2 regions of the Burkholderia plantarii genome follow, and region 2 is predicted to be linked to the other one. Evidence: predicted binding sites of a transcription regulator. Region 2 holds the regulator's gene; the other holds the start of a gene.

Region 1 (4,850 bases), 850 kb from region 2:
CACTCGTTCCCGCCGCACTGGCACGACGCGTACACGCTGCCCGTGATCGAGACCGGCGCCGAGCGCTACACCTATCGCGGCGGCCAGCGCCTGGCCGACACCGGCAGCGTGCCGGTGATCAATCCCGGCGAGATCCACACCGGTTCGCGCGCCACCGAGGACGGCTGGCGCTATCGCGTGTCCTACGTGCCGATCGAGTTCCTGCGCGCCCTCGCCGACGAGATCGCCGGCAAGCCGCAGCCGGTGCCCTGGTTCCCCGACGACGCGATCGACGACGCCGACTTCGCCCATCGGCTGCTGCTCGCGTATCGCCTGCTCGAGGCGAGCGGCATCGATATCGCCCACCCCGGCGCCGAGGCGCCGCCGGAGGTCAGCGTCGAGCTGGCCACCCCCGCCGTGGGTGCCGCCCCGCTTGAGGCCGAGATGGCGATGCTCGATGCGCTGTCCACGCTGCTGGTCCGCCACGCGATCGAACGGCCGCGCGCCGCGGTGCCGGTCGCCGACGAGCCGCGCATCGCGCGCATGCGCGAACGGCTCGCGGCCGACCTGACGGCGCCCGTCACGCTGGCCGAACTCGCGCAGGCGGTGGGCTTGTCGCCGTTCCACGCGGCGCGGCTCTTCACGCGCGCGACCGGCATGGCACCGCACGCGTGGCGCAACCAGTTGCGCATCCAGCGCGCGCTGGCGCCGCTGCGCGCGGGCGCGCCGGTTGCGCAGGTCGCCGCGGCCAGCGGCTTCGTCGACCAGAGCCACTTCACGCGGCACTTCAAGCGCATGTTCGGGGTATCGCCGGGCCGCTGGCAGGGCATCCGGAAATAGGCCACGCCGGCGGACCACCGCGCGCGCCCACGCCGATGCGCTGCCGTGACGTCGCGCAAGAACGTACAAGACCACCGCGCCGCACTCCCTTATCCTCCGCGGTCCAGGAGGAATCACCGTTGAACCCGTCTCATTCCAGCTCTCCCGCCGCGCGGCCGCCGCTGCGCGAATTCGCCGACGGCGCGCGCGACACGTTTCCGATGATGGTCGGCGCGGCGCCGTTCGGCGTGATCTTCGGCACGCTCGTCACCGCCGGCCCGCTCGCGTGGTGGCATGGCGAACTGATGTCGCTCGCCGTGTTCGCGGGCTCGGCGCAATTCATCGCGATCGGCCTGATCGCCGGCGGCGCCAGCGCGCTGGTGGTGGTCGCCACCACCTTCGTGGTGAACCTGCGCCACCTGCTCTATTCGGCCACGCTCGCGCCCTACGTGGCCCACCTGCCGCTGCGCTGGCGCGCGACGCTCGGCGCCGTGATGACCGACGAGGTGTTCGCGGTGGTCTACGCGCGCTATCGCCACCACCAGCCCGGCGAGGTCGGCCCGCACTACTTCCTCGGCTCCGGCGTCGCGATGTACCTGAACTGGCAGCTCTGGACCCTCATCGGGCTGCTGTTCGGCGCCGCGTTCCCGGGCCTGCAGTCGCTCGGCCTCGATTTCGCGATGGCGGCCACCTTCATCGCGATCGTGGTGCCGCAGCTCGTCGCGCTGCGCTATCTGGCGGCGGCGGCCACCGCCGGCGTGATCGCGCAGCTCTGCCACGCGTTGCCGTACAAGCTCGGCCTGCTCGCGGCCGTGATCGCGGGCGTCGCCGTCGGCGTCGCGCTGTCGCTGCGCGACGTCGCCCGCGCGCGCAGCCGCGCTTGCGAGGAGGCCACCTCGTGATGCGCTACGTATTGCTGATCCTCGGCATGGCCGCCGTCACCTACGCGATTCGCACCACGCTGTTCCTGTTCGGCGAGCGGCTGGTGTTCCCGCCGCTCGTGCGCACCGCGCTCGGCTTCGTGCCCGTGACCGTGCTGACCGCCATCACCGTGCCGATGGCCGTCGCGCCGCACGGCGGCGGCCTCGAACTGGGCTGGCGCAACCCGCAGCTGATCGGCGCGCTCGCCGCCGTGCTGGTGTCGGCCACCACGCGCCGCCCGCTGCTGACGATCGCGGTCGGGCTGGCGGTGTTCTTCGTCTGGCAAGGCATCGTGATGCCGCGCTGGCTGCCGGCCTGATGTTCGATCTGATGTCGCCAACCTGAGGCGCCGCGCGGGCCGCCGGATGCGGCATGCCCGCGGCTTCCTCACGAATTCTGAATCGCCACCCTCAAGTTTCTTCGTCGGCCGCCGATATAGGAGGAAAACCACCCTGGCGCCGATCGCGACCGGGCCGGCCGGCGCGCGGCATCCCGCGCGCGAACGCACCGCCCCACGCGGGCGGCACGGACCGGCGCGTCGCGGGCGTCGGCCGCCCACGCGCTTCGAGAGATTCATGGGACAGATCACCCTGTCGATCAAGGACGACACCATCACGTCGCTGCGCAAGGACTTCGAGGCCTTCGTGCGCGTGTCGCAGAAGCTCGATCCGCAGTTCGCGACCCCGTCGTTCGAAGACTTCCTGCGCGCCAAGCTGCTCGACAACATGGTGCCGCTGACCGAAAACGCCGTGCAGCGCATGCTGCAGGGCGGCCAGTACGCGTGGGCGAAACGCACGCTCGACAAGGAATTCCCCGACGTGCTCGCGATCATGATGCGGCAGGCGGAAACCTTCGGCTTCGGCTTCGCGTCGCGCAGCGAATGGACCCCGGACGAGCTCGTGAAAGCCTGCCAGGACTGGGCCACCGCGCTCGTCACGGAAGCGCAGGGCGATCCGGCCCAGATCGAGCCGCTCGCCGCGCAGATCAAATCGGCGGTCCACGACATCCAGACGCTCGAGGAACGGATGCAGACGCCCGCATGGCGGCTTGCCGAGTCGCTGCGCCAGCGCGTCTACGAGGCGAAGCTCGCTTGCGAAATGAGCGTGGGCAGCCTCGCGCGCGAGAAGCTCGGCGAGTTGCGCGGGCTGCTGCGGCTCGGCATCTCGCACGGCTCGTTCCAGAAGCAGGAAGCCCAGCAGATCATGGAATACCTGCGCCTGCTGAAGCCGGAGATCTTCGTCGAGGAACCCTACGACATCTTCTCGCGGCTCGCCGGCTGGCTGCGCGGCATCTTCATGGTGGCCACGCCGATGCAGGCCAAGGCGCCGGCCCAGCAGAGCCAGCAGCGCCGGCCGTAATCGCGCCGGTCGGGCGCGCTCGCCCGCCCGCCCGGCGCAGTCGGGTCCGGATGCGTCCACCCGGCCACGCACCTGTCCTTTCCGCACGCGGCATTCAATAAACGGAAACGGACCGGACCGCTCGACGCGGAATCCGGCCCGCTCCTCCGTGGGCAATCACGACGGCTTACGCGCAAGCACGCACCGTGATTGGGCGACGGCAGTCGACGCCTGCGGCGCTTATTGCGACTGCGAGCCGTTGCCGCCGTCCGGCGCCGCCATCGGCGACGTACCGTTGGTGTTGCCGTTCACGGCATCGCCCGCCTTCGACTTCGCGCCATGCATCGAGCTGTTCGCCCGCGTCTTCGCATGCGACTTCATCGAATGCTTGGCGCCCGTGCCGCCGGCGCCGGGGCCGGTGCCCGGCGCGGTCGGTGCCGCATCGGTACCGCCGCCCGCGTTCATGCCGGCGCCGCCCGACGGGCCGCTGCCGGCCGGGCCGCCGCCACCGCCGCCGGCACCACCCGCCCCGGCACCACCGCCCGCTCCGCCGCCCGCCTGGGCCATTGCGGCGGTCGCGCCGAACGCCATGGTCGTCACGACAAGCGCGCTCATCAGCTTCATACGAATTCCGGACATGACATTTCTCCTCGGTTGAATGGGACACGGCTCTGCGGCGAGTCGCGCCACGCCGCCGCAACGGGCGGCAGGTTCATGGAATGCCGGCGGCCGGCCGTGCCGGCGCGCCGTCGTTGCCGTCATCGTCGGGACTTGCCCGACGCGCCCCCGCTATCGGGCGGGCTCACGGCCGGCGCATCCGCGCCTGTCGCCGCCCACGCGATCGGGCTCGCCTCGTCGATTCCGGCTCTCCATGCCACGCAGCGTTCGTTCCCGATCCTGCACCGGCATGCCGCGACCGCGGCGCGAGCCGCCCCGATACGCCGCCGCGCCCGCCCCGCCGGGCTTCGCGCGGTATCGACCGGAGCCGCCGGCGCCGCCCTCACGCGGCGCTCGCCGCCGCGATCGCGCTGGCTTATGATGCGAAGCCTTGTCTTTTTTACTCATGCGCGCCCTTCGCGCATGTCATTCGATGCCCAATCTGGATTTCACGCTGACCGGCGAATTCGTCGAACTGCACAACCTGCTCAAGATCACCGGGGTGGCCGACAGCGGCGGCTCCGCCAAGATGCTGGTCGCCTCGGGCGCGGTGCGCGTCGACGGCGCCGTCGAGCTGCGCAAGACCTGCAAGATCCGCGCGGGTCAGGTCGTGCTGTTCGAGGACACGCGGATCGCCGTCCACGGCGCTTAGGGTCGGTTCCTTTCCCCGCCGCGGGCGCCGGTGTGGGTCGCCGATGCGCGTCCGGCGCCGGCGCGACGGCTTCAAACGACGGCACATCAAGCTCCCCCGCCGGTCGATTCGACAGCGGGGGGTGAAACCCGTAAGCTTGCCGTCTCAGTACAACAATGCCGCGCGGGCCCGCATTCGCGCGCACTGCTCATGTCGCGCCACGACTTCTCTCGCGCCGCCCTCGCGCCGCCCTCCTTTTCCCGCCACGCCGCCGACACCGCCCGTCTTGCCGCGCCGCTTGCGATCGCACAGCTTTCGCAGATGGCGATGAGCGTCACCGACACGGTGCTGCTCGGCTCGCTCGGTCCCGACTCGCTCGCCGCCGGCGGGCTCGGCGCCACGCTGTTCTTCGTCGCCGTCACGGTGCTGCAGGGCGTGCTGACCTCGGTCAGCGTCAGCGTCGCGCATGCGCGCGGCGCGCGCGACGACAGCCGGATTCCGCACAT
Region 2 (4,850 bases):
AGGCGCCCGTTGCCGCCGCCGGCAGCATGCGCGCGTTACCGCCCGCGACCCGTCCGGCGAGCGCCGTGACCGGCATGCCGCGCGCCGCCGCGCCGAACAATCCGTATGCCTCGGGTGGTCTGCCCGACGTGTTCTCGTCGGTGTTCGGCGCGAGCGCCGAGCCGGGCGCGCCCGACGCCAACGACGACGAACTGCTCGACGACGGCGAGCTGCCGGCCGCCACCGTCGCCGCCGCGCCCGCGCAGGACCAACCGGCCGCGCCGTCGGCCCCCGCGCCGTGGCTCGTCGAGCACGCGCGACGCCTGACGCGCCAGCACGAGGCGCTGGTCTCGCCGGCGCCGCGCAGCGAGGCGTTCCCGGCCGCCGCGAGCCCGATCGCGCCGGCCGCCCCGCTGGCCGCGCGCGGCGACAGCGAGCCGCCCGAGTGGGCGCGCGACATCGTGCGCAACGTGGCCGCGCGCCAGTCCGCCGAGGCGGGCGTCGCGCGCGCCGCCGCCGCCACGGCCGCGGCGCCGAAGCTGGCCGAACGTGCCGGCGTGTCCGCCACGCTGGCCGACGAGGTCAACGCGCGCATCGAGCGCATCGTCAACGAGACGGTGATGCACGAGCTGAGCGCGATGCGCGGCATGATGGAAGAGCAGTTCGCCGGCCTGATGTGGAACGACCGCCAGCGCCGCACGCCGCTGCACGGCGCGCTGACCAAGCGGCTGTTCGCGGCCGGCTTCTCGGCGCAGCTGGTGCGCACGGTGGTCGACAACCTGCCGGCCGACGTCTCGGCGGGCAGCTTCGACGGCGCCTGCGACTGGGCCGAATCGGTGCTGGCCGGCAACCTGCCGGTGCTCGACAGCGAGGACGCGCTGATGGAGCGCGGCGGCGTGTTCGCGCTGATGGGCCCGACCGGCGTCGGCAAGACCACCACCACGGCGAAGCTGGCCGCGCGCTGCGTGATGCGCTTCGGCGCCAGCAAGGTCGCGCTGCTGACCACCGACAGCTACCGGATCGGCGGCCACGAGCAGCTGCGCATCTTCGGCCGGATCCTCGGCGTGCCGGTGCATGCCGTGAAGGACGGCGGCGACCTGCAGCTGGCGCTCTCCGAGCTGCGCAACAAGCACATCGTGCTGATCGACACGATCGGCATGAGCCAGCGCGACCGCACCGTCTCCGACCAGATCGCGATGCTGCAGGGCGCCGACGCGCGCGTGCAGCGCCTGCTGCTGCTCGCGGCCACCAGCCATGGCGATACGCTCAACGAGGTGGTGCAGGCCTATCGCGGCTCCGATCAGCCCGACCTGGCCGGTTGCATCCTGACCAAGCTCGACGAGGCCACCAACCTCGGCGGCGTGCTCGACACCGTGATCCGCTACCAGCTGCCGGTGCATTACGTGTCGACCGGCCAGAAGGTGCCGGAGAACCTTTACGTGGCGACGCGCAAGTTCCTGCTGAAGAGCGCGTTCTGTGTACCGCGAGACGGCTCGCCGTTCGTGCCGCTCGAAGACGATCTGCCCGGCATGCTGTCGGCCCTGGCTGGCGGCCGTCCGGGTTCCGGACATCACGAGGTCTACTTTGGATAAACGAATCACCGATCAGGCTGAAGGACTGCGGCGGTTGCTGGCCGGCCGCGCGACCCGGATCGTCGCGGTGACGGGCGGCCCCACCGGGGTCGGCTGCACCTCGGCCGTCGTCAACCTGGCCGCCGCGCTCGCCGCGCTCGGCAAGGACGTGCTCGTCGTCGACGAGCGCAACGACGCCGATTCGGCCGCCGCGACGCTCGGCAGCGCGTGGCTGCGTACCGGCAACACGGTGCGCCACGAAGCCGGTTTCTCCCTTTGCGTCGCCGCCGATCTCGCGCGCGACGGCTACGACGATGAACGCCTCGCCGCCTATCTGGAAGGCGCCGCGGACATCGTGCTCGTCGACGCCCAGCGCGACGCGAACGGCGCGCTCTCCGCTCTTGCGCGTGCCGCTCACGACGTGCTGATCGTGACGCGCGTAGCCGGCTCCGCGATCACGGAGGCCTATGCCTGCATGAAGCGGCTCCATTACGCGCACGCGCTCGCGCAGTTCCGCGTGCTGGTCAACCACGTGCAGAGCGAGTCCGACGCGCGCGCCGCCTACGAGAACCTGGCGGGCGTGGCCGGCCGCTACCTGACGGTGGCGCTGGCCGAGGGCGGCTACGTGAGCGCCGATCCGCTGGTGCCGCGCGCGCGCGAACTCGTGCATACCGTGGTCGATGCGTTCCCGTCGTCGGCCGCCGCGCGCGACTACCGGCAGATCGCGTCGGACCTGCTGTACTGGCCGATGCGTCCGACGAATCCCGCCGGACGGGCCTTTGCCGGACATCCGGCAGTCGAACGGGGCGCGGCGCACGCCGTTTGACCCAAGGCACTCAGGAGGGAGCCGATGTACAACGCTCAAGGAAAGCTGTCCACGTCCGCGATGGGCGAGGCCGGGATGGGGCAGGCCGAAGTGCTCGCGAAATACGCGCCGCTGGTGCGCCGGCTCGGCCTGCAACTCGTCGCGAAGATGCCCGCGAGCGTCGATCTCGACGACCTGATCCAGGCCGGCATGATCGGCCTGCTCGACGCGGCGAGCCGCTACAAGGAAGATCAGGGCGCGCAGTTCGAGACCTACGCGACGCAGCGCATCCGCGGCGCGATGCTCGACGAACTGCGCAGCAACGACTGGCTGCCGCGCAGCCTGCGCAAGACCTCGCGCGAGGTCGAGCAGGCCATCCATCAGGTCGAGCAGCGGCTGGGGCGTTCGGCCAACGAGAGCGAGATCGCCACCCACCTGGAAATGCCGCTCACCGACTTCCAGTCGATGCTGCAGGACCTGCACGGCAGCCAGCTGATCTATTACGAGGATTTCGACCGCTCGGCCGACGACGAGCCGTTCCTCGACCGCTACCGCGTCGACCACTCGGATCCGCTGTCCGCGCTGCTCGACGAGCACCTGCGCGCGGCGCTGGTCGAGGCGATCGACCGCCTGCCCGAGCGCGAGAAGCTGCTGATGTCGCTCTACTACGAGCGCGGCCTGAACCTGCGCGAGATCGGCGCCGTGCTCGAAGTCAGCGAGTCGCGCGTGTGCCAGCTCCACAGCCAGGCCGTGGCGCGCCTGCGCGCGCGGCTGCGCGAACAGGCCTGGGTGGGCGCCGAACACTGAGGGCCGCGCGCGGCGCGCGCCGGAAATTCGGCTCCGCTCCTTAATCGGCACGCACCAGCAGGCTTGCGCCCGCATCGCGCGCGGGAATTCTTCCCGACACTTTGCTACAATCCGAGCTCGTTTCCGAGGAGCGTTGCGACGGGCACCGGCCCGCCAGGCTCGGAAATCTTCACCAGGCGGTGGCCCGGCAGGCAGCGCGAATCGCACGATTCGCCGCGCCGGTCCGGCTTCCCGCTTTCTGAACGGCGCTCACGTCACCAATCTTTGATTAGAAAGGAGGGCGTGATGAACGCCGTTATCGACCCGAAAGCTTCGCAGGACTACATCGTCGCCGACCTCGCGCTGGCCGCATGGGGCCGCAAGGAACTGACCATCGCCGAGACCGAGATGCCCGGCCTGATGCAGATCCGCGACGAATACAAGGCATCGCAGCCGCTCAAGGGCGCGCGCATCGCCGGCTCGCTGCACATGACGATCCAGACCGGCGTGCTGATCGAGACGCTGAAGGCGCTCGGCGCGGACGTGCGCTGGGCCTCGTGCAACATCTTCTCGACGCAGGATCACGCGGCCGCCGCGATCGTCGAGGCCGGCACGCCGGTGTTCGCGTTCAAGGGCGAGTCGCTCGACGAGTACTGGGAGTACTCGCACCGCATCTTCGAATGGCCGAACGGCGAATTCGCCAACATGATCCTCGACGACGGCGGCGACGCGACGCTGCTGCTGATCCTGGGCTCGAAGGCCGAGAAGGACCGCTCGGTGATCGCCAAGCCGACCAACGAGGAAGAAGTCGCGCTGTACAAGTCGATCGCCGCGCACCTCGACGCCGACGGCGAGTGGTACTCGAAGCGCCTCGCCCACATCAAGGGCGTGACCGAAGAAACCACCACCGGCGTGCATCGCCTGTACCAGATGGAAAAGGACGGCCGCCTGCCGTTCCCGGCGTTCAACGTCAACGACTCGGTCACCAAGTCGAAGTTCGACAACCTGTACGGCTGCCGCGAGTCGCTCGTCGACGGCATCAAGCGCGCGACCGATGTGATGATCGCGGGCAAGATCGCGGTCGTGGCCGGCTACGGCGACGTGGGCAAGGGCTGCGCGCAGTCGCTGCGCGGCCTCGGCGCGACCGTGTGGGTCACCGAAATCGATCCGATCTGCGCGCTGCAGGCGGCGATGGAAGGCTACCGCGTCGTGACGATGGAGTACGCGGCCGACAAGGCCGACATCTTCGTGACGGCCACCGGCAATTTCCACGTGATCGGCCATGACCACATGAAGGCGATGCGCCACAACGCGATCGTCTGCAACATCGGTCACTTCGACTCGGAAATCGACATCGCGTCGACGCGCCAGTACCAGTGGGAAAACATCAAGCCGCAGGTCGACCACATCATCTTCCCGGACGGCAAGCGCGTGATCCTGCTGGCCGAAGGCCGCCTCGTGAACCTCGGCTGCGCGACCGGCCATCCGTCGTTCGTGATGTCGAACTCGTTCGCGAACCAGACGCTCGCGCAGATCGAGCTGTTCGTGCGCGGCGAGCAGTACGAGAACAAGGTGTACGTGCTGCCGAAGCACCTCGACGAGAAGGTCGCGCGCCTGCACCTGGCACGCATCGGCGCGAACCTGACGGTGCTGTCGCCGGAGCAGGCGTCGTACATCGGCGTGTCGCAGGACGGTCCGTTCAAGCCGAA

What was found. Region 2 encodes FliA, which starts transcription of late flagellar genes. Its sites were predicted from a motif close to CTAAAGTTTNNNNNNNNNNNGCCGNTA; they were not measured.
Region 1: bpln_RS04705 (DUF4088 family protein) is a predicted target of FliA. The motif match lies at 2,129-2,155, and genes of this name have one in related genera.

The regions. Positions count from the first base shown of each region.
Region 1 covers NZ_CP007212.1:1,066,910-1,071,759, reverse strand. Annotated here, with positions in the region: gene bpln_RS04720 (helix-turn-helix transcriptional regulator) at 1-819, shown strand, start outside; gene bpln_RS04715 (AzlC family ABC transporter permease) at 939-1,700, shown strand; gene bpln_RS04710 (AzlD domain-containing protein) at 1,700-2,038, shown strand; gene bpln_RS04705 (DUF4088 family protein) at 2,295-3,077, shown strand; gene bpln_RS37280 (hypothetical protein) at 3,297-3,695, opposite strand; gene bpln_RS04695 (RNA-binding S4 domain-containing protein) at 4,147-4,365, shown strand; gene bpln_RS04690 (MATE family efflux transporter) at 4,555-4,850, shown strand, end outside.
Region 2 covers NZ_CP007212.1:212,276-217,125, forward strand. Annotated here, with positions in the region: gene flhF (flagellar biosynthesis GTPase FlhF) at 1-1,571, shown strand, start outside; gene bpln_RS00870 (MinD/ParA family ATP-binding protein) at 1,564-2,376, shown strand; gene bpln_RS00875 (RNA polymerase sigma factor FliA) at 2,401-3,162, shown strand; S-adenosyl-L-homocysteine riboswitch at 3,282-3,351, shown strand; gene ahcY (adenosylhomocysteinase) at 3,448-4,850, shown strand, end outside.